Regions from separate parts of the Vreelandella sp. 162(4c) genome, predicted to be linked through region 2. Evidence: predicted binding sites of a transcription regulator. Region 2 holds the regulator's gene; the other holds the start of a gene.
What was found. The regulator FNR, encoded in region 2, switches genes on or off when oxygen is low (the NO sensors DNR and NnrR bind a similar motif). The targets are predictions, from matches to a motif close to TTGATNTANATCAA.
Positions count from the first base shown of each region.

Region 1: a site for FNR is predicted at 2,319-2,332, ahead of AC4EYZ_RS19475 (YfcC family protein). Genes of this name have one in related genera too.

Region 1 covers NZ_CM176981.1:4,240,081-4,244,293, forward strand. Annotated here, with positions in the region: gene AC4EYZ_RS19470 (arginine deiminase) at 1-780, opposite strand, end outside; gene AC4EYZ_RS19475 (YfcC family protein) at 803-2,248, opposite strand; gene AC4EYZ_RS19480 (sigma 54-interacting transcriptional regulator) at 2,900-3,550, shown strand; gene AC4EYZ_RS19485 (AAA-type ATPase lid domain-containing protein) at 3,462-3,770, shown strand; gene AC4EYZ_RS19490 (GNAT family N-acetyltransferase) at 4,049-4,213, shown strand, end outside.
Region 2 covers NZ_CM176981.1:3,868,686-3,872,898, reverse strand. Annotated here, with positions in the region: gene hemN (oxygen-independent coproporphyrinogen III oxidase) at 1-1,356, shown strand, start outside; gene fnr (fumarate/nitrate reduction transcriptional regulator Fnr) at 1,441-2,187, shown strand; gene ttcA (tRNA 2-thiocytidine(32) synthetase TtcA) at 2,180-3,100, opposite strand; gene AC4EYZ_RS17695 (3'-5' exonuclease family protein) at 3,363-4,016, opposite strand; gene AC4EYZ_RS17690 (DUF294 nucleotidyltransferase-like domain-containing protein) at 4,022-4,213, opposite strand, start outside.

The sequences.
Region 1 (4,213 bases), 370 kb from region 2:
GGCAATTATCCGTTCTGCAGTGCCGTTAGCAAAAAGCGTCTTGGCCAGCTGGCCAATGGCTTGCGGGGAGGATCGTTCCCCCATCCCCACCAGCACGACACCATTACCCACCGGCATGATGTCCCCTCCTTCCAGGGTCGCCAGCGCATGATCTTCAAGCGGGTCGCCCCAATGCACGTTCACCTTGCCGGCAAACTTCGGATGGAAACGGTAGATCGCGCTCATTAGCAGCGTCTCTGGTTTGCGCGCAGCCCAGTACATAGGGTTCAGGGTGACACCGTCATAAATCCAGGCGCTGTTATCCCGGGTGAACAGTAAGTTGGGCAGTGGCGGCAGCACAAAGCCGTGAGGCCCCAGATGGTTACCGAACAGCCCTGAAGGGTCGAAAGGCAGGTCTCCTACTTCCAAACCACCAATGAGAAATTTCGCCAGCGTATTACCCGGCAGTTCGTTCATCCATGCGCGAAGGTCGGATACCATGCCTACCCCGATATGATTCCAGGTAATACGGTGGTCTAGAACCCAGGTACGTGCTTCGGGAATATCAAGCGTTGTCGCCAGCAGGTCGTTAACGTCCAGAACCTCCACACCCCGTTCACGCATTACCTCGGCGAATACGTCATGGTCTTTCTGTGCCTGCTTGACCCAGAAGACATCGTCGAACAATAACGCATCGCAGTTGGAGGGAGTCAGTCTTCTATGGGCTAGCCCAGGGCGGCAGACGATAACTTGCCGTAAAGTCCCAGTTTCCGAGTGAACGCCCAAAGTGTGTTCTGACATGTCGCATACTCCTTTGCCCTGGTTATAGAAATGCACCAATGCTAATAACTGCACTGATAAAAACAGTCAAAATAAGAAGGAGAGGCCAGATAAATACTAGCCAACGGTCATAAGAGATACGGCCTATCGCTAGGCCACCGACCACTACGGCAAAGGTCGGGTTTATCAGATTAACCAGGCCGTTGGCTGATTGGTAAGCAGTTACCACCAAGTCACGTCCCACGTCAGCAAAGTCGCCCAAGGGCGCTAAAATAGGCATGGATAGTACGGCAAGTCCGGATGAGGAGGGTACGAAGAAACTCATTCCTACCTCGATCCAGAACATCAAATTGATAAAGGTTAGTTCAGGCAATCCACCTAATGTACTTTCGGCGCTATGCAAGATGGTATCGGCAATCATGCCTTGTTCCATGATCACCACGATGCCGCGTGCCAGACCAACGACCAGGGCTACGCCGAGCAGATCGCGGGCGCCGTCGACAAAACTACTGGTCAGCTTTTTCTCGCCCAGCCGAGCGATGATGCCGATCACAATGGCGGAACCAAAGAAAAGTGCGCCCATCCTAGCCATCCACCAGCCTTGGGACGAGACGCCCCAAATCATCGCAATGAAGGTCAGAGCAAAAATAACAAGGGTAATTTTCTGAGTGCCTGAAAGATCAAAATTTTCCAGCTCGTCGTGTCCCTGTAGAAAGAGTTTGCGGTGTGCATTCTGTTGTCTGGCCACAACGGAGCGAGCAGGATCCAACTTAATGCGTTTGGCGTAGCGCATCACGTAGACTGAACAAATCACCAGCCCGCCAATCAGCAGCACCAGCCGAAGTACAATTCCATCTGTAAAAGGAATATCCGCTGCGTTAGAGGCAATGACAGTAGCGAAGGGGTTGATGGTGGAGCCCAGCACACCAATACCAGCGCCGATCAGAATCACGGCGACTCCTGTGATCGCATCATAGCCAGCAGCGATGATGATGGGGATTAGAATGGCATAGAAGGCCAGAGTCTCTTCTGCCATGCCGTAGGTGGTGCCTCCAAGGGCAAACAGCGTCATCAGGATGGGGATCATCCAGATCTCTCGGCCTTCCAGCCGATGCATCACGTTACGTATCCCCGTGTCGATTGCGCCGGTAGCATTGATAACGCCTAAGAAGCCACCCAAAAACAGCACAAATAAGGCAACGTCGATGGCATTGGCGGCATAGCTGTCGGGATCATAGAAACCCGCCGTGGGGGCCAGCATGATGTCCACAAAACCTTGAGGGTTTGAATCAACCGTTACATAGGTGCCAGGTACTGCAATTTCGCGTCCGACCTCTTCGTTCATCGTACGTTCGTATTGCCCGGCAGGAATGATCCAGGTCAGCGCCGCTACAAGAATAATTAGCAGGAAGAGAATTGAGTAGGCTGTAGGGAACCGTGTCGCTAGATCCTCTTCAGGCTTTGATGGAGTGAGCTTTTCATCTGACATGCGTTGTCTCCGACCTATGGTTAAGGAGCAATCAACTATATTCAGTGTAGTCCCATTACAATGGCTTGAATTGATTTAGATCAATCACGCAAAAGTGCATGCAGATGCAGCTAATAAATGGCGAAAAATTTAATTGGTCGAGCCGTGCTTGCTGCTGTAACTGGTAATGCAGATTTTGAGCTTTGGTATGTTCTGAAGACGAGCTGGTAAGTTTTTCGTAGCTTTAACTATTATTATCTTTTACGTTTTTACTTCCTGGCTAGGCGATTCACGGGATTGAACGATACGACAATCGCGCTTTCACGCAGCGGGAAAGTGCTGTACGCGACTGACCGAGCGCTAAGGGGTCTTCGTCATCGATGCCCCCGCTTGCTGGACAGTCAGAATGGTAGGTTGGATCTCGGCCAAGACGGCATCAGGATGACCTCAGTGAGTTTCACTGAATTCATCGAAAAAGTGATTCCCGGCGTGCGCTGTGAGCCAGTGATGGAGCAGAAGCTGATCGGCTAATTCTCATTCTGCCCAATGCCTCTCCAGCGGCGCCTGCCAAGAGGTTGATCCAGCCGCAACGGAGCATCGGTTTCGAAGATATCATCGGCGAAAGTCACATCATGCTGGAAACTTGTGTGACCGCACGAAAGATGGCGCAGAGTGGTGCCCCCCATCCTGATCGAGGGCGAGACGCGGGTAGGCAAGGAGCTGTTCGCGCGTGCTATCCACAACGAATTGCCACGCTCGGGTTCGTTCGTCCCGATTAACTGTGGCGCGATGTCCCGTGAATTGATGGCCAGTGAGCTGTTCGGTTATGAAAAGGGGGCTTTTACCGGTGCGGATCGCTCGTCTGCCGGCAAGATCGAGGTGGCAGATTGTGGCACTCTATGCCTTGACGAAATCGGCGAATTGCCGCCCGGTATGCAGCCGTATCTGTTACGGGTACTGGACGACGGTATCGTCTACCGTATCGGCAGCCATCAGGAAAAGCGGGTAGCCATCGGTCTGGTATCGATGACCAACCGCAACCTGGCCAATGAAGTGGAAAAGGGCACCTTTCGTCAGGATCTGTTTTATCGCATTGCTACGCTGCGCTTGAGGGTTCCGCCTCTGCGCGAGCGGGGAGACGACGTGCTGTTGATCGCCGAGCAGCTGTGCAGAACGCTCGACAGTGAAACGGGGAACACCCCCCGTTTCACTGTCGAGCGAGGCCCAGGACTGCTTGAGTCATTACCATTGGCCCGGAAACGTGCGCGAGCTGCGCAATGTTCTGGAAATGTCGATGCTAATGGCTTCGGGGAAATGCATTGAATGGCACGACTTACCCGAGGAGGTTCGTATGAACCAAGAGGCCCCTTCAGCGACGAATAGGCTAGAATATACGTCGACTTCTGATCTCAGGACAACGGAAGAGCTTCTCATCAAAGAAACAATAGCGCGCCAAGGAGGTAACTTGACCCAAGCGGCAAAGCAACTCGGCATTGCCCGATCCACGCTCTACAGCCGGTTGGCTAAAGAGGCGAAACGGTAGCGGTAGTAGCCCTGATTTGACGAAGCCACATTACCAGATTCGTTTGATAATAGACGCTCTTTATCTTCCCGGTGTGAACTCGTTCTAACCGCCAGCTTGCTTTGTTTTATGCGCCCAGAAGAGAGCAATGCAACAATATATGTTGACTTTTAGTGAATGAAGAAGGCATTGCAATGGTGCGTCATTGGCGGCAAACGCGATAAGTCCAAAGCATTAAACGCTACCGCTGCGATCTCTTGGATGTTCGACAATCACAATACCATCGAGATTATGCCGATATGCCCTTAATCGACATCCGCACTGCACTCGTAACCGATTTGACAGACATTCAGTCCTGCGCTCGTTTGGCCTATTCAAAGTACATCAGTCGCATTGGTCGTGAACCTGCGCCCATGCATGCAGACTACGCAAGCCTAGTCGGCTACGGCTACATAGATGTTGCT
Region 2 (4,213 bases):
GCGTTACTGCGTCGCTACGACACCAACGGCCCACGCTACACCTCCTACCCCACGGCGCTGTCGTTTCACGACCAATTTACCCCTGGCGACCTGACCCAGGCATTGGAGCGTAGCAATGCCAGTAAGCGTCCGCTCTCTCTGTACGTTCATGTGCCCTTCTGCCGCAAGATCTGCTTCTACTGCGCGTGTAATAAAATCGCTACCAAAAACACTGCCCTTGCCGAGCCCTATATAGCCCGGCTTGACCGTGAAATGGTGCTGACCGCACGCCACTTGGATACATCACGACCGGTGGAGCAGTTGCATTGGGGCGGCGGCACGCCGACATTTCTCAGTTTGAACCAGATGGGCGACCTGATTGATCGACTGGATGCACGTTTTGGTCTTTCATCGTCTGCTGATCGCGATTACGCAATTGAAATAGATCCTCGCGAAGCGGATGTGTTTACGCTGCGCCATCTCGAATCCCTCGGCTTTAATCGCATCAGCCTGGGCGTGCAGGATTTAAGCCCGCTGGTGCAGAAAGCGATTAACCGTATTCAGCCTCGGGTACTTACCGAAACGCTGATGGAGGAGGCGCATCGCCTGGGCTTTCGCTCGCTCAATCTCGACCTAATTTATGGCTTGCCATTTCAGACTGAAAAGAGCTTTGCCAACACCCTACGCCAGGTGATCGAGCTCAACCCGGCGCGCCTTTCTGTGTTTAATTACGCGCATATGCCCGAGCGTTTTGCCCCGCAGCGGCGCATTAATGTCGATGACTTGCCAGGCGGAGAAGAGAAGCTAGCGATTCTGCGCACCACCATCGAAATGCTCACCGCAGCTGGCTATGTGCATATCGGTATGGATCACTTTGCCCGCCCTGACGATAGCCTGGCTATTGCCCAGCGCGAAGGCTCGCTGCAGCGCAACTTCCAGGGCTACTCCAGCCATGCTCAGTGCGACTTAATCGGGCTTGGCGTATCGGCGATTTCCCGTATTGATGACGTCTATGCGCAGAATCCTAGCGATCTGGCCCGCTACGAAGCGGCGCTGGATCAGGGGCAGCTTGCCACCGTGCGTGGCATACGCTTAAGTGATGACGACCTGATCCGCCGGGATGTGATTGAGCGGCTGATGTGCGATATGGGCATTGATCTGACCGCCGTTAGCCAGCGCTGGAACATTGATGCCCCCCGCTACTTTGCGCCTGCGCTTGAGCGCCTGCAAAGCGCCGAGCAAGATGGCCTGCTGGCACGCAGCGGCGACCAGCTTAACGCAACGCCAATGGGTCGACTGCTGATTCGCCATATAGCAATGGCGTTTGATACCCATCTTTCCGGGCAAACGGGACAACAGTATTCTAAGATTGTTTAATCACCTTATTGCAGGCATGCTAAAGCGACTATAATAAGTAAGGATTTTCTAATTGATAAGCGGGACCCTCTCAAGGAGCAAAGCATGTTGGAACCCATGAGCCGTCGGCGCTCGCTACTCCATGAAGCTCGCTGCCAAACCTGCAGTTTGAGCTCACTGTGCCTGCCACTTGCCCTTGAGCTGGACGACGTGGGGCAGTTTGACGCCATTATTCGTCGTCGCGCGCCGCTGAAAAAAGGCGAACCGCTGTTTCGTCAGGGCGACACCTTTACCAGCGTTTACGCAGTCCGTTCGGGCAGTTTGAAACAGATCACCGCCGAAGGTAACGGCAGCGAGCAGTTGACCAATTTCTACCTGCCCAGTGAATTGGTGGGGTTGGATGGCATTGACGAAGAGCATTACCCCGGTAGCGTTATCGCCCTGGAAACGACCACCGTCTGCGAGATTCCTTTTGACCGCCTGGACTTACTCTCGGAGGAGCTACCCGAACTGCGTGGCCAGCTTTATCGTAGCATGAGCAAAGAGTTGCGCGATGACCGGCGTATGATGCGGCTACTTTCGCGTAAAACCGCCGATCAGCGGCTGGCAAGTTTTTTGATTACCCTCTCGGATCGTTTTCGTCGCCGGGGCTACTCGCCTTACAGCTTTCGCCTCTCAATGCCCAGGGCTGATATCGGCAACTACCTGGGCTTAGCGGTGGAAACGGTCAGCCGCATACTAAGCCGCTTTCAGCAGCAGAGTGTGGTGGCGGTCTCCGGGCGAGAGGTCAACATTCTCGATATGCCGCGCTTGATTACCCTCGCCGAAGAGGAAGAGCAAACAGTTAGCTGACGTTAAAGGCTTGGATACGCCCCGCCAGTAGCTCTGCTTGCTTGGCCTCAAGGCCTTCAAAATCGAACAGGCTGCGGTCGGCCAACTGGGAAGGGGCAATGTTGGTGACAGCCTTGAACATGCTCTCCAGGCGGCCAGGAAACTTTTTGTCCCACTCGGCGAGCATCTCTTTGACCACCTGACGCTGCATATTAGGCTGTGAACCGCACAGGTTGCAGGGAATAATCGGAAACGCCATCAGCCGCGAAAACTCGGCGATATCAGCCTCTTTGCAGTAGGCCAACGGCCGAATAACGATATTCTTCCCATCATCGGATAGCAGCTTTGGCGGCATCGCTTTCAGGTTGCCGCCAAAGAACATATTGAGAAACAGTGTTTCGAGAATATCTTCCCGGTGATGGCCCAGGGCTATCTTATTGGCGCCAATCTCTTCGGCAAAGCCATACAACGAGCCGCGCCGCAGCCGTGAACAAAGCGCGCAGGTGGTTTTACCTTCCGGGGTTTTCTCTTTTACCACCGAGTAAGTATCGCGCTCGACAATGTGGTACTCCACGCCCTGCTTATCCAGATACGCAGGCAATACGTGCTCGGGAAAACCCGGCTGTTTTTGATCCAGATTGACCGCTACCAGCGAAAAATTGACCGGCGCATTGCGCTGCAAATTGCGCAAAATCTCCAGCATCGTGTAGCTGTCCTTTCCACCGGAGAGGCAGACCATTACGCGATCACCTTCATTGATCATTTGGTAATCAATGATCGCATTGCCCACTTCTCGGCGCAGACGCTTTTGCAGCTTGTTAAATTCACGCTTCTGCTTCGCATCAGCCAGCTCAGGCTGGTCGTGCTCAGCGTCAGCTGGGGTGGCTCCAACCGTATCAAGGTGAGCAGGATCAAAGTGATCAAGAGTTTGCATGGTATAAGCACTGCCGAGGGTAGAAGGCGTGAGAGAAAAAAGTAATAACTATTCTAACAACACTCACCGCCTGACCCAACTAATCAGACGTAGCCACACAAGATATCGCAATTGGAAGTGACTATTTTGACCGCTGCACCATACCTCGGTGCGAGGGCAGCTTGGAGCGAGGGTCTTTTGTCATGGATGACAAAAGTAGCGCCCAGGGAAGGGTTCACAGCGCCCTCGCGGAAAGCTGTCCTCGCCACAACGAAAGAGACTACTATGCCACCTGCGCCATAATACGCTGCAAGCGCATATACAGCAGTGCGCTGGCGGTGGCCTCTCCAAGCACACTCTGCATGCCCATGACGGGTACTTGCCAGCATGCCAACGCCTGGGCGAAGCTGCTGGGCGCTTCGACCTCCGGGTGCAAACGGCGCAGTTGGCGCTGATGCAGTTTTGCCACATCGACCTGGGCGTTGGGCAGGGCAAAATTCAGCCGCTTACTGAGTAGTGCATTCAATGCTCCAATGCGCTTCTCTAACTGCCAGCCAACGATGGGCCGATTGCCGATAAATTCTACTAGCGCGCTCAAGTTATCACTGTTTGGTGGCAGTATCTCCCCCGCCTCGCACAGCAAGTGATGACGGCGCAGCGTTGCGCTCGCGGGCTGCTTCGCGCTGCCAAGGGTGATCACAAAAGCGCGGCTGGTATGCACCTGCTGATGGCTTAGCACCACTGCCGCCACGCTGATCACAGGTGATGATTGCGTGGGCGTTGCGGTGCAGGCGAGCGCCACCAGCTCTTCGCCCATATAGGGCTGAAACAGCCAGGCATAGGGGGAGTCTGCACAACGACGCCGGTCACTTTCACGCCTTAACAAGGTGCGCAGCGAGCCGCTAAATAGCGTCACATGTCGATCTAACAGCCGCATTCCGCTCACGAATACTCCAAATGGTAACGGTGGGAAAGCCGCTGCTTAAAGTCTTTGACAATATGCATCGCTTCGCGCAGTAGGTCGCGCTCCAGGGAAGAGAGGTTCTGCACCACGACACGGTTAGCGCGTCTGCTGCTTTGGGCGTTAGTTTCTTTCGCATCCGCAGAAGTTTCCAGCGTACTTAGCTGCTGCTT